Regions from separate parts of the Bradyrhizobium sp. 35 genome, predicted to be linked through region 2. Evidence: predicted binding sites of a transcription regulator. Region 2 holds the regulator's gene; the other holds the start of a gene.
What was found. Region 2 encodes PhoB, which activates phosphate uptake and scavenging genes when phosphate is short. Its sites were predicted from a motif close to TGTCATNNANCTGTCAT; they were not measured.

Region 1 (7,446 bases), on a different contig from region 2:
AAGGCGAGGGTGCCGTCGCCAAGTATCGCGACGTGATGGGCGCGACCGATCCGTCCAAGGCGGCTGACGGCACCATCCGCAAGCTCTACGCAAAGTCCATCGGCGAGAATTCCGCGCACGGTTCGGATGCGCCGGAGACCGCCGCGATCGAGATCGCGCAGTTCTTCTCGGGCAACGAGATCGTCGGCTGATCCGTCGGCGGATAAGGTAACGAGACGCGGCGAAAGGACTTAGTGTGAACTGGCTCTGGCAGATCTTCGATCCCGCTACGATCGGGGCATTCTTCACCCAGTTCCGCGTTGAGATGGCCGAACCGACCTTTTGGGTCGCGGTCGGCAAGATCATCTGGATCAACATCCTCTTGTCCGGCGACAATGCGCTGGTGATCGCGCTTGCCTGTCGCGGCCTCAAGCCGCGGCATCGGCTGTGGGGCATGATCCTCGGTGCGGGCGCCGCGGTGCTGCTGCGGATCATCTTCACGGGCATCGTCGCGAGCCTGATGGAGTTGCCGTACCTCAAGCTGGTGGGCGGCCTCGCGCTGATCGTGATTGCGGCCAAGCTGCTGGTGCCGGAGCAAGAGGACGAGGACGGCGTCGAGTCGGCGTCGCATCTGTGGCAGGCCGTGCAGATCGTCGTCGTTGCCGACATCGTCATGAGCCTGGACAACGTCATTGCGGTGGCCGCGGCCGCCAATGGCAGCGTGCCCTTGCTGGTGCTCGGTCTTGCCATCAGCGTGCCCTTGATCGTCGCCGGCGCGGCGCTGATCATGGCGCTGCTCGCAAAGCTGCCGGTTCTGGTGTGGGCCGGCGCGGCGCTGCTCGGCTGGATCGCGGGCGAAGTGATCGCGACCGATCCCGGCATCGCGCCGAGGCTGCATGCGCTGTTCGACGGTCCGTTCGGCGCTTCGCTCGACAACATGCTCGGCGCCTTGCGCATCCCGCCGCGATTCGCCCATGGCGGCGGAGGCGGCGAATATCTCTGCGCAGCTCTCGGCGTCGTTGTCGTGCTGGTCGTCGGCTCCATCTGGCGCCGCCGCAGCATGAGCGCGGCCGCGCTCGAGTCCTCCGAACGCCACGTCAAGGCCTCGGCGGAGTAGATCTATCTTTTGAGCATGATCTCTTGGGAAAAGGGCTAGCGTCGGACGATCGAGCCGGTGCGGTTGATCAGGCGGGCGAGCGCGCGGAAGCGGCTGCCGACTCGATCCGCGACGAGATCGCCGAGGCGGTGCTCGAACACCAGCAACAGCTTGCGGCCCATGCTGCGGAAATGCGTCGCGGGCAAGACGCCCGGACGCGCCGCCGAGATCAGATGTGCGACGCGGAAGGCCGCGCCCAGCAGGCGGGCGCGTTCGAGCTGCGCCGGCGTCAGCAGCTCCTGCATGGCGACCGGCGGCTGGTTCTCCTCGCTGAGGCCCGCATAGCGATAGAACACGGACAACCCGACGAAGGCGCGCTCGGTGTGGGTGATCGCGCCGAAATTACCGTTGACGACGAGGCTCAGCGTCTGCTCGCCGCGATGGTCGGGATGCACGCGCCACCCGATGTCGGACAGCAGGCACGCGGCGTGGCGCAGGCGGCGGTCTTCTTCGGTCTCGCGCAGCTTCACCACGCGCGCGAGGCGGTCGGTCCAGGCGATCAGCTCGCGGGCGTGCTTTGCCGAACGCGACAGCAGCTGGTTCAGCTCCTCGGCCGCGCAGATCAGTCCGTCCTTGTTGCGCTCGGACTCCGGCAGCTTCTCGTGCAGCAGGCCCTCGCGCACGCCGAAGGTCGAGAACACGATGGTCTTCGGCTTCGCCACCCGGATGATGTGCTCGAGCACCAGCGCCGCATAGGTGAGGAGCGGACGCCGGGCATCGGCGACGATCTCGATGTCGGCGAGCATGCCGGCGGCCGCAAGCCGGCGGAGACGACGCGAGAAATCGAGCGCCTCGGCCGCCGAAATCGAATAGCCGTGCATCACCTGCAGCGGATAGCCGCTCTGGATGATGTGGATGCGCGCAAGCGCGCGCCAGGTGCCGCCGACCGCGTAGAAGCTGCGGCTGCTCCCCGCCTTGAGCTGCGGCACCCCATCGAGCGCTTCGCGCACGATGCGGTCGGCGCGTTTCAGGGATTTATGCGCGAGGTCCTGCAGCGCGAGGCCGCCGAGCGGCAGCGTCACGCCGCTGCGCACGGTGTTTTTGCGCACGTCGATCAGTTCGAGCGAGCCGCCGCCGAGGTCGCCGACGATGCCGTCAGGATGATGGATGCCGGAGATCACGCCAAGCGCCGACAGCCGCGCCTCGCGCGGGCCCGACAGGATCTCGATCTTCACCGCGCAGATGCGCTCGGCTTTCGCGATGAAGTCGGCGCCGTTGGAGGCATCGCGGCAGGCGGCGGTCGCAATCGCAAACACCCGCCCGACCTGCATGACCCGGCACAGCGCACGGAAGCGCTTGAGCGAGGTCAGCGCCTTGTCGACGGCGTCGGGCGCAAGCAGTCCCGTGCTCTGCACTTCGCGCCCGAGGCCGCACAGCGTCTTCTCGTTGAAGATGGGAATGAGGCTCCGCGTCAGTCCCTCGTAGACGACGAGACGGACCGAGTTGGAGCCGATGTCGATGACCGCGACGCTCGAGCCGCGCTTGCGCGGCCGCTTCACGTCGACGATCCCGGATCAGGATTGATGACGTTCATTACGGCGCGTGAGGCGGCGCGGCGAGGATTCCTTGAGCGACTTACCACGGCCAGACAGACTCGGATTTGTCATGAAGTAGTTGTGGACGTTGAAAGGCTCCTCGCCCTTCGCGGTCTTCATACGCGTTGAGGACCCGTCCGGCAACAATTGCCAGCTCTGTTCATTGTCCTTGAGATTCGCGACCATGATCTGTTCGAGAACCTGCTGATGCACCGTGGGATTCTGCAGCGGACACAGCACCTCGACGCGGCGGTCGAGGTTGCGCGGCATCATGTCGGCTGAGGAGATATACACAGCCGCTTTCGCGCTCGGCAGGCCCTGGCCCATGCCGAAGCAGTAAATTCGGCCGTGTTCGAGGAATCGTCCGATGATCGACTTGACGCGGATGTTCTCCGACAGGCCGGGAATACCGGGCCTGAGGCAGCAGATACCGCGCACCACGAGCTCGACCTGCACGCCGGCCTGGGAGGCCTCGTAGAGCGCGTCGATGATATCGGGGTCGACCAGCGCGTTCATTTTCATCCAGATCGCAGCAGGCCGGCCGTGCCGTGCATGCGCGGTCTCGCCCTGGATGTGCTCGATGATGCGCTTGCGCAAGGTCAGCGGAGACACCGCCATCTTTTCCAGATCGCTCGGCGCAGCGTAGCCGGTGATGAAGTTGAACACGCGCGCGGCGTCGCGGCCGATGGTCGGCTCCGAGGTGAAGTAGGAGAGGTCGGTGTAGATGCGCGCGGTCACCGGGTGGTAATTGCCGGTGCCGGTGTGGACGTAGGTCGTGAGGCTGCCGCCCTCGCGCCGCACCACCATCGAGAGTTTCGCGTGGGTCTTCAGTTCGAGGAAGCCGTAGACGACCTGCACGCCGGCGCGTTCGAGGTCGCGCGCCCAGCGGATGTTGGCCTCCTCGTCGAAGCGGGCCTTCAGCTCGATCAGCGCGGTGACGGATTTGCCGGCTTCGGCGGCTTCCACGAGCGCGCGCACGATCGGCGAGTTGCTGGAGGTGCGGTAGAGCGTCTGCTTGATGGCGACGACGTCGGGGTCGCGCGTCGCCTGCTGGAGAAACTGCACCACGACGTCGAAGGATTCGTAGGGGTGATGGACGACGAGGTCCTTCTGCCGGATCGCAGCGAAGATGTCGCCGCCTTGCTCGCGCACGCGCTCGGGATGGCGCGGCACGTAAGGGGTGAATTCGAGATCGGGCCGGTCAAGGCGGGTGAGCTGCGAGAGCTCGTTCATGGCGAGCACGCCATCGACCAGGAACACCTCGTCGTCGGCGGTCGACAGCGCGTGCTGCACGAAACTGCGCAGCTGCTCCGGCATCTTGGCGTCGATCTCGAGTCGGATCACCGAACCGCGGCGGCGGCGCTTCAGCGCGGTCTCGAACAGGCGGACGAGATCCTCGGCCTCTTCCTCGATTTCGAGTTCGGAGTCGCGGAGGACGCGGAAGGCGCCCTGGCCGTGAAGATTGTAGCCGGGGAACAGGCGGTTGATGAACAGCGCGGTGGCCTGCTCCAGCGAGATCAGCCGGACGACCTTGCCGTCAGCCGGCAGACGGATGAAGCGGTCGATCTTGCCGGGCATGCGGATCAGCGCGTTCATCTGCTTGCCGTCGGCGGCGCGCGTGAGCTGGAGCGCGATGGTGAAGCCGAGGCTCGGAATGAACGGGAAGGGGTGGGCCGGGTCGATCGCGAGCGGCGTCAGCAGCGGGAACACGTTGCTGAGGAAGTAGTCCTCGACCCAGGTTCGTTCCGCCTTGGTGACCTCCTTGCCCTCGACCAGCACGATACCCTCGTCGGCGAGCGTGCCGCGCAGGTCGCGCCAGATTGCCTGCTGGTCGGAGGCAAGCTGCGAGACGGTCCGGTTGATGAGCGCGAGCTGCTCGGACGGGGTCAGACCGTCGGGGCTGCGCTCAGCAATACCCTCGCGCACCTGGGCCTTGATGCCGGCGACGCGGACCATGAAGAACTCGTCGAGGTTATTCGCTGAAATCGACAGGAATCGCACCCTCTCCAGCATGGGGTGGCTGGGATTGACCGATTCCTCCAGGACGCGGCGGTTGAAGTGCAGCCAGGAAAGCTCGCGATTGATGAACCGCTCGGGGCTCGATGCGATCGCCGGCGGGCCTTCGGCTTCCGGGGCTTTTTCTTTAACTTCAACAGCTTGCGCAGAATCCATCCGAAGTCGGTCCATCCAGTTCGCCCCAATTTGCGACTTACGCGCAAAACCCGCGGGAGCATGTGTTAGAGCGATGACGTTTCGATGACATTGATGTTCCGCCGCCCGGCCGCGTCAACCCGCCTTGGTCAGACATCCCGGAGCAGCTCGGCCGCCAGGGCCCGGGTGACGGGGCGGCCGAGGCGCAAGGCCTCGCTGTCCAGCAGGTCCACAGCCCGTCGGGCGGCGGCCGAGGACCGCTCCAGGCGAGTGGCGAGGTAGCTGACCACGCTCTCGTCCACCGCGAGCTGGCGGTCGGCGCAGAACTTGACGATCAGGCCGCGGAAGAGCTGGTCGTCGGGCTGCAGCAGCGAGACAACGGGGACGGCGCGGAGCCGCGAGCGCAGGTCGGCGAGCTCGATCTCGAGAGACGCGGGCACCTCGCGTCCGGTGAAGAGGACGTAGGCGCCGTCCTCGCGGGCCAGATTCATCAGATGGAACAGGGCGCGCTCGTCGAATTCCCTGGCTTTGGGATCCTCGACCACCAGCGCGCCGGTGGCGAGCGCAGCCGGGACGGCCTCGGCGGTCAGCCCATTGGCCGTGGTCGAGCGGGCGCCTGAAGCCTCGGCCCAGATCGCGGCGAGATGGCTCTTGCCGCTTCCTTCCGGGCCGGCCAGCCACATGATTCGGTTCGGCCATTCTGGCCAGGCGTCGATGAGGGCAAGACCGGCGGCGTTGACGGGGCCTTCGAGGAAATTGTCCCGGCTCAGGCTCTCCGCATGCGGAAGCGAAAACGCCAACTGTCGGGGATGAACGCGGCCTGGCACGCTTGCTTTGCTCCGTGCCGGCGTGCCGGCTTCGTTTGACGAGATGCGACCTAATCGAGCGGGAGTTGGCCTTTTACGGGGCCGCTCCCAACTCACTTGGCCTCGATCGTGCTCATGTGCCGCAACCATTCGACAAGATAGAGCGACACGGAGGAGAGCGTGAAGACCGTGACGAGGCCCATCAGGATTATATCATAAGGACCGGGTTTGAAGCCGAAGGCGAGGGCGGCCAGCACCAGCGCCGCGAACGCCACTTGGGCCACAGTGTTGAGCTTGGATACCTTTGAGGGCTTCATCTCCACAGGTCGGTCGAACAGCCACGATATGATCACGGCGGCGACGATCATGATGTCGCGCGAGACCACCAGGATGACGATCCAGCGCGGAATCGCGCCCCAGATGCCGAGCGCCATGTAGATCGAGACCAGCAGCGCCTTGTCGGCGAGCGGGTCGAGCAAGGCGCCGAGCTCGCTCGTCATGTTGAAGCGCTTGGCAAGGAAGCCGTCGACCGCGTCGCTGATACCGGCGATCAGGAATACGGCGAACGCCACCTCCATTTGGCTCGACACGATGGCCCAGACGATGATCGGGACCAGCATGATGCGGCCCAAAGTAATGATGTTCGGTATACTCACACGGCGCTTCCCGGCACCCGGCCTGACCTCGAATTCGGCCCTTTGGAGGCTGAACCGGTTGATATCTCTACATAGTATACGGCGGCGCGCCATGCGAGCCATTGCGCGTCCCCGGAATTCGACGTAACCAGCCGCAAACCCACTGGAAATCGGGCATGACCGACCGCAAAAACGGCCTCACTTACGCCGATTCAGGCGTCGATATCGATGCGGGCAACCGCTTGGTCGACCTGATCAAGCCGATGGTGCGCGCCACCGCACGGCCCGGCGCCGACGCCGAAATCGGCGGATTCGGCGGCCTGTTCGATCTCAAGGCGGCCGGTTTCAAGGATCCCATCCTGGTGGCCGCGACCGATGGCGTCGGCACCAAGGTCAAGATCGCGATCGAGACCGGCCTGCATGGCGGGATCGGCATCGACCTCGTCGCCATGAGTGTCAACGACCTCGTGGTGCAGGGCGCCGAGCCGCTGTTCTTCCTCGACTATTTTGCCTGCGGGAAGCTCGATCCGGAGGCGACCGCGTCGATCGTCGCCGGTGTCGCCGAAGGCTGCCGCGAATCCGGCTGCGCCCTGATCGGTGGCGAGACGGCCGAGATGCCCGGCCTCTACAAAGACGGCGACTACGACCTCGGCGGCTTTGCCGTCGGCGCCGCGGAGCGGGGCACGCTCTTGCCGCGCAAGGACATCGCCGCCGGCGATGCCGTGATCGGGCTCGCTTCGTCGGGCGTGCACTCCAACGGTTTCTCGCTGGTGCGCAAGATCGTGGAACAATCCGGCCTCGGCTTCGGGGCGCAGGCGCCGTTTGCGCCCGTCATGACGCTCGGCGGCGCGTTGCTGACGCCGACGCGTCTCTACGTCAAATCCTGCCTGCGCGCGATCCGCGAGACCGGCGCGGTGAAGGGGCTTGCCCACATCACCGGCGGCGGCTTCACCGACAACATTCCGCGCGTGCTGCCGAAGCATCTCGGCGTCGGTATCGATCTGGCGCGCCTGCCAGTGCTGCCGGTGTTCAAATGGCTGGCCGCGCAGGCCGGCATCGCCGAGCTCGAAATGCTGCGGACCTTCAATTGTGGGATCGGCATGATCGCGATTGTCGAGCCGGACAAGGTCGAAGAGGTCGTGGAGATCTTCACTGACGCCGGTGAGACCGTGGCACAGCTCGGC
Region 2 (7,446 bases):
ATCTCGGCTTCGGTGACGATCAAAGGCGGCAGGAAACGCACGACATTGTCGCCGGCACCGACGGTGAGCAGCTTTTGGTCGCGCAAGGCTGCAACGAGATCGCCGGAGGGCACCACGGCCTTGATGCCGATCAGGAGGCCCTCGCCGCGCACTTCGCTGACGACATCGCCGTGACGGTCGATCACGGAGGCGAGCTTCTGCTTGAGCAGCAGCGACATCCTCTGCACGTGGTCGAAGAAGCCGGGCTTGAGCATGACGTCGAGCACGGCGTTCGCAGCCGCGATCGCGAGCGGATTGCCCCCGAAGGTCGAGCCGTGCGAGCCCGGCGTCATGCCGGACGCCGCTTCGGCGGTCGCAAGGCAGGCGCCGATCGGGAAGCCGCCGCCGAGCGCCTTGGCCAGCGACATCACGTCGGGTTCGACGCCAAGGCGGCGGTACGCGAACAGATCGCCGGTGCGGCCCATGCCGGTCTGCACCTCGTCGAAGGCGAGCAACAGACCCTTCTCGTCGCAGAGCTGGCGCAACGCCCTCAGGAAGGCGGGCGTTGCCGAACGCACACCGCCCTCGCCCTGGATCGGCTCGATCAGGATGCCGGCGGTCTGCGGACCGATTGCCTTTTTCACGGCATCGAGATCGCCATGCGCAACCTGGTCGAAGCCCTCCATCGGAGGGCCGAAACCTTCGAGATATTTTGCCGATCCCGTTGCGGCCAGCGTCGCCAGCGTGCGGCCATGGAAGGCGCCTTCGAAGGTGATCATGCGATAGCGGTCGGGATGACCCTTTGCGGCGTGATAACGGCGCACGACCTTGATCACGCATTCCAGCGCTTCGGCGCCGGAATTGCAGAAGAACACGAAATCCGCGAAACTTTCATTGCACAGGCGCGCGGCGAGCTTTTCGCCGTCCGGGCTCTGGAACAGATTCGACATGTGCCAGAGCTTGGTGGCCTGCTCCTGCAACGCCGCGACCAGCGCCGGATGGGCATGGCCGAGCGCATTCACCGCCACCCCGGAGGTGAAATCGAGATAGCGCTCGCCATTGGTCGCGATCAGCCAGCAGCCTTCGCCACGCTCGAAACCAAGGTCGGACCTGGCGAAAACGGGGAGCAAATGCGGCGCTGCGCTGTTAGTCATGATGGTCACTTGAATGTTGCGGACGGAGTGAGCGTGCATTGCGCAACGCACCATCGACCGGCCCGGAAAACGAAACGTGCCGCCTCTTGAGGGCGGCACGTGCGACTATCTTAGGCCTGGTGAAACGGGTGTCAATGCCGCCCGGAAAGCCTCGCGAAACGCTGAATCCGTAGTCTTGCGGTGCCGATTTTGCGGGATTTGGCCACGGAACATGTGGAAGCGAGTCGGCGGACTCTTGCGCGGGAGTCACGCCATATTGTAGCGTTTGGATTGTCAGATACGACATCTCGTGCAGTGGTTCTGATCTTTAAGTCCTTATGTACCGGCGTAAACGTTCGGGCGTTCAAGACGCGCCCGGCGAGCCTTAAGGGATTCTGGCGGCACGGGTTTTTGAAGGCTTAGGCATTCGCTGCGAGGCCCCAGGATGGCTGGCGCGCAGCGAGGGAAAGGGTGCAATGACGGTTTTGACCTGGTCCGATGATCGCGTCGAGCAGCTGAAAAAGCTCTGGGAGGCCGGACTTTCGGCCAGCCAGATCGCGGCGGAGCTCGGCAATGTGACCCGCAATGCCGTGATCGGCAAAGTGCACAGGCTCGGCCTTTCGGGCCGCGCCAAGAGCCCATCATCGGCAGCGCCGCGGCCGCGCAAGGCGCGCCCCGCGCAGCACATGATGCGGGTGAGCCGCCCGATCTCGCGCGGCAACACCGCGCTGGCGCAGGCCTTCGAGGTCGAGGCTGAGCCGGATCCGGTCACCTACGACAACGTGGTGCCGATGAGCCAGCGGCTGTCGCTGCTGGAATTGAACGAGGCGACCTGCCACTGGCCGGTCGGCGATCCCTCGACCCCGGACTTCTTCTTCTGCGGTGGAAGGGCGCTGTCCGGACTGCCCTATTGCGCCCAGCACTCGCGCGTTGCGTACCAGCCCGCGTCGGATCGGCGCCGCGCACCGGTAAAGCCGGGTCCCCGTTAGTCGTCACGCGAAGACAGTTCAACAATTTCAGTGTCGTCCCGGCCTAGTGCGCAATTGCGCACGGGGGGCCGGGACCCATACTCCGAGCACGCAATAATCGTGCGGAAGGGGTCACTCCGAGTCTTCGCCAAACCACGTTCGGTGGTTATGGGTCCCGGATCAGCGCTCGCTTCGCTCGCTTGTCCGGGACGACGGCTGAGAATGCAGGGACAGCTCGCCAACAAACAAGCCTGCAACCCTACACCTGCTCCGCCTTCGCGAAGCGATCATCCAGCGCGTAGCCGGCGCCGCGGACGGTGCGGATCGGGTCCTGCTCGCGGCCGAGATTGAGCAGCTTGCGCAGGCGGCCGATATGCACGTCGACGGTGCGCTCGTCGATATAGATGTCGCGGCCCCAGACGCTGTCGAGCAGCTGCTCGCGCGAGAACACCCGTCCCGGATGCTCCAGGAAGAACTCCAGCAGGCGATATTCGGTCGGACCGAGATCGATCGGCCGGCCCGAGCGCGCCACGCGGCGCTTGTCACGGTCGAGCTCGATGTCGCCAAAAGCAAGGACGGTGGCGAGGCGCTCCGGGCTCGCGCGCCGCAGCAGGCCTTTCACGCGCGCCAGCAGCTCCGGCACCGAGAACGGCTTGACGATGTAATCGTCGGCGCCGGTCGCAAGACCCCGCACCCGCTCGCTCTCCTCGCCGCGCGCGGTGAGCATGATGATCGGGAGCTGCTTGGTCTCGGGACGGGTGCGAAGCCGCCGGCACAATTCGATGCCTGACAGGCCCGGCAGCATCCAGTCGAGCACGATCAGATCGGGGATGTGCTCCTTGAGGCGGGTGTCGGCGTCGTCGCCGCGCATCACCGTCTCGACGTCATAGCCGTCGCCTTCGAGGTTGTAGCGGAGAAGCTCGGTCAGGGCTTCCTCGTCCTCAACCACCATAATGCGTGCGCCCATCGGGTCGTCGCTCCTTAAGTCTTCAGGTGTTCGGTACCGTGTTGGCAAAGGTCGTCATGTCGCCCTTCGGCCGCTTGTCGGTGATCGCCTGGCCCTCGATCATGTAGAACACGGTCTCGGCGATATTGGTGGCGTGGTCGCCGATCCGCTCGATGTTCTTGGCGCAGAACATCAGATGGATGCAGAACGAGATATTGCGCGGATCCTCCATCATGTAGGTGAGGAGTTCGCGGAACAGCGAGGTGCAGATGGCGTCGACTTCCTCGTCGCCCTTCCACACCGCCATCGCCGCCGGCAAATCATGCGCGGCATAGGCGTCCAGCACCGACTTGACCTGCTGCTGCACGAGGTCGGTCATGTGCTCGAGGCCGCGGAACAGCTTGAGCGGATGGAAGTCCGTCTCCAGCGCCGCGACGCGCTTGCCCATGTTCTTGGCGAGGTCGCCGATGCGCTCGAGATCGGTCGCGACGCGCATGGCGCCGACGATCTCGCGCAGATCGACCGCCATCGGCTGGCGGCGGGCGATGGTGAGCACCGCACGCTCCTCGATGCGCTTCTGCAGCGCGTCGAGCTCGGTGTCGATGGCGACGACGCGCTGGCCGAGCGGGACGTCGCGGCGGATCAGCGCGTCGACGGACTCGACGATCATGCGCTCGGCGATGCCGCCCATCTCGGCGACCAGGCGAGTGAGTTCCTGGAGGTCGGTGTCGAAAGCCTTTGCGGTATGTTCAGAACCCATGTCGCGTCTCCTAGCCGAACCGGCCGGTGATGTAATCCTGCGTGCGCCGATCTGACGGCGACGTGAAGATCTTGCTGGTGTCGTCGAACTCTATCAGCTCGCCGAGATACATGAAGGCGGTCTTGTCGGAGACGCGCGCCGCCTGTTGCATGTTGTGGGTGACGATAGCGATCGTGTAATCCTCGGACAGCTCCTGGATCAGCTCCTCGACCTTGGCGGTCGAGATCGGGTCGAGCGCCGAACAGGGTTCGTCGAACAGGATCACCTCGGGCCGCACCGCGACGGTGCGGGCGATGCAGAGGCGCTGCTGCTGGCCGCCGGAGAGCGACAGGCCGGAGGCGTTGAGCTTGTCCTTGACCTCGTTCCACAGCGCGCCGCCGCGCAGCGCCTTCTCGACGCGGCCGTCCATCTCGGACTTCGAGATCTTCTCATAGAGACGGATGCCGAACGCGATGTTCTCGTAGATCGTCATCGGGAACGGCGTCGGCTTCTGGAACACCATGCCGACGCGGGCGCGCAGCAAATTGAGGTCCAGCCTGGGGTCGAGAATGTTGGTCTGATCGAGCATGAGCTGACCGGTGGCGCGCTGGCCGGGATAGAGGTCGTACATCCGGTTGAAGATGCGCAGCAGGGTCGACTTGCCGCAGCCCGACGGACCGATGAACGCCGTAACGCGGTTGGCGCCGAGCGTCAGGTTGATGTTCTTCAGCGCATGGTGCTCGCCGTAATAGAAGTCCAGGTTACGCACGGTCACCTTGGGGGGCGCCTCGGGCAGCACCGCCGCGTGCGGCAGTCCACCGGACGCGCTCATCGACACGGAAAGATCACTCATTTTGCGGTCCTCTCGGCGCCAAGGATGCGCGCGAAAATATTAAGGGCAAGAACGGTCAGGGTGATGAGCAGCGCCCCGCTCCAGGCCAACTGCTTCCAATAGGCATAGGGGCTCTGCACGAAGTTGTTGATGGTCACAGGCAGGTTCGCCATCGTCTTGTTCAGGCCGAGGCTGAAGAACTGGTTCGATAGCGCGGTGAACAGCAGCGGCGCGGTTTCACCGGCGACGCGAGCGGTCGCGAGCAGCACGCCGGTGATGAGACCCGATCGGGCAGCACGATAAGCGATCCGCTGGATCACCAGCGAACGCGGCAGGCCGAGCGCCGAGGCCGCCTCGCGCAACGCGTTCGGCACCAGCAGCAGCATGTCCTCGGTCGTGCGCAGCACCACCGGGATCACGATGACCGCGAGGGCGAGCGAGCCTGCGATCGCCGAGAAGCCGCGCATCGGCACCACCACGGCGCCGTAGATGAACAGGCCGATGATGATCGAGGGCGCCGAGAGCAGGATGTCGTTGATGAAGCGGATCACCGAGGTCAGCCGGTCATTGCGGCCGTATTCGGCGAGATAGGTGCCGGCGAACATACCGAGCGGCGCGCCGATGCCGACGCCGATCACGGTCATGATCAGCGAGCCGACGATGGCGTTGAGCAGACCGCCCTCGTTCGATCCCGGTGGCGGCGTGTTCTCGGTGAACAGCTGGACATTGAGTCCCGCCAGCCCGTTGTAGAGCAGCGTGATCAGGATCAGCGCGAGCCAGGTGACGCCGAAGGCGGTTGCGGCGATGCAGAGCCCGCGGACGACGATGTCCTTGCGGCGTCGGCGTGAATAGATCGGATTCATGGCGCTAATTCCCCGCCTTCTTTTCCAGCCGCATCAGCATCAGCCGCGCCGCTGCGAGCACGAAGAAGGTCAGAACGAACAGCAGGAGGCCGAGCAGGATCAGGCCGGATTGGTGCAGGCCGTCGCTCTCGGCGAACTCGGATGCGATCGCCGCCGAGATCGTGGTGCCCGGCGCAAAGATCGATGACGAGATCCGGAACGAGTTGCCGATGATGAAGGTCACCGCCATGGTCTCGCCGAGCGCGCGGCCCAGCGCCAGCATGATGCCGCCGATGACGCCGACCCGGGTGTAGGGGATCACCACGCTGCGGACGACTTCCCATGTGGTGCAGCCGACGCCGTAGGCGGCTTCCTTCAGGACCGGAGGCACCGTCTTGAACACGTCGACCGAGATCGAGGTGATGAAGGGCAGCACCATGATGGCAAGGATCAGCGCGGCATTGAACAGGCTGAGATAGGACGGGGGACCTGCGAAGATCGCGCCCAGCACGGGAACGCCGTCGAAGATCTTGATCATGAAGGGCTGGAACGTGTTGGCCAGGAACGGACCCAACACGAAGAAGCCCCACATGCCGTAGATGATCGAGGGAATACCGGCGAGCAGCTCGATTGCCATGCCGATCGGGCGGCGCAGCCATTGCGGGCAGAGCTCGGTGAGGAAGATCGCAATGCCGAGACCCACGGGAATGGCGATCAGCATCGCGATGAAGGAGGTGACGAGCGTGCCGTACATCGGCCCGAGCGCGCCGAGCACCGGCGGATCTGCGGAGGGCGCCCAGCGCTGCGTCCACAGGAAGGAGACGCCGTATTCTTTCATCGCCGGGAAAGCGCCGACGATCAGCGAAATGATGATGCCGCCGAGGATCAGAAGCACCGAGATCGCGGAGAGCCGCGTAATCCAGTAGAAGGTAACGTCGCCGAGCTTGAACGCGCTCAAGGCCTTGGCGCGGTCATACGGTCCGGCGTCGTCGATTACATCGCTCTGAACGGCCATCTCTGCCACGCCGATCCCCTGTACCAAATAGTATACGTTTTTTGTTGGTCCGTGCCCCGGATGCAGCGCAGCGCATCCGGGGCACGAGCGTCGCGAACCTAGCTCTTGATGTCGGCAGCCCAGGTCTTCTCGATCAGCTGAACGACCGGATCCGGCATCGGGATGTAGTCGAGCTCTTCAGCCGCCTTGCCGCCGCTCTTGAAGGCCCAGCGGAAGAACTTGATGGCTTCCTGCGAGGCCGCCTTGTCGGTGGCGTCCTTGTGCATGAGGATGAAGGTCGCCGCCGTGATCGGCCAGGATTTCTCGCCGGGCTGGTCGGTCAGGATGACGTAGTAGCCGGGAGCCTTGGCCCAGTCGGCGTTGGAGGCGGCCGCCTGGAAGGCTTCGACGGTGGGCTGCACAGGCTTGCCGGCCTTGTTGATGAGACCGGTGTAGGTCAGCTTGTTCTGCTTGGCATAGGCGTACTCGACATAGCCAATCGAGTTCTTGGTCTGGCTGATGTTGCCGGACACGCCTTCATTGCCCTTGGCGCCGACGCCGACCGGCCACTCGACCGCGGTACCCTCACCGACCTTGCTCTTCCAATCCGCGCTGGCCTTGGCGAGGTAGTTGGTGAAGTTGAAGGTGGTGCCCGAACCGTCCGAACGGCGGACCACGGTGATGGCCTCCGAGGGCAGCTTCACGTTCGGGTTGAGCTTCTTGATCGCGGCGTCGTCCCATTTGGTGATCTTGCCGAGATAGATGCTGGCCAGCGTCTCGCCGTCGAACACCAGTTCACCGGGCTTCACGCCCTCGATGTTGACGACGGGCACGATGGCACCCATCACCATCGGCCACTGGACGAGGCCGTCCTTCTCGAGCTGCTCGGCCTTGAGCGGCGCATCGCTGGCGCCGAAGGTCACGGTCTTGGCCTGGATCTGCTTAATGCCGCCGCCGGAGCCGATCGACTGGTAGTTCAGACCGTTGCCGGTCTCCTTCTTGTAGGCGTCGGC

Region 1: a site for PhoB is predicted at 4,916-4,932, ahead of IVB36_RS10005 (RNA degradosome polyphosphate kinase). Genes of this name have one in related genera too.

The regions. Positions count from the first base shown of each region.
Region 1 covers NZ_JADPJC010000050.1:367,914-375,359, forward strand. The annotation lists gene ndk (nucleoside-diphosphate kinase) at 1-191, shown strand, start outside; gene IVB36_RS09995 (TerC family protein) at 236-1,096, shown strand; gene ppx (exopolyphosphatase) at 1,132-2,634, opposite strand; gene IVB36_RS10005 (RNA degradosome polyphosphate kinase) at 2,650-4,842, opposite strand; gene IVB36_RS10010 (DnaA/Hda family protein) at 4,971-5,648, opposite strand; gene IVB36_RS10015 (CDP-alcohol phosphatidyltransferase family protein) at 5,741-6,283, opposite strand; gene purM (phosphoribosylformylglycinamidine cyclo-ligase) at 6,439-7,446, shown strand, end outside.
Region 2 covers NZ_JADPJC010000144.1:155,800-163,245, forward strand. The annotation lists gene IVB36_RS29475 (aspartate aminotransferase family protein) at 1-1,133, opposite strand, end outside; gene IVB36_RS29480 (GcrA family cell cycle regulator) at 1,589-2,101, shown strand; gene phoB (phosphate regulon transcriptional regulator PhoB) at 2,340-3,047, opposite strand; gene phoU (phosphate signaling complex protein PhoU) at 3,070-3,786, opposite strand; gene pstB (phosphate ABC transporter ATP-binding protein PstB) at 3,797-4,618, opposite strand; gene pstA (phosphate ABC transporter permease PstA) at 4,615-5,460, opposite strand; gene pstC (phosphate ABC transporter permease subunit PstC) at 5,465-6,454, opposite strand; gene pstS (phosphate ABC transporter substrate-binding protein PstS) at 6,553-7,446, opposite strand, start outside.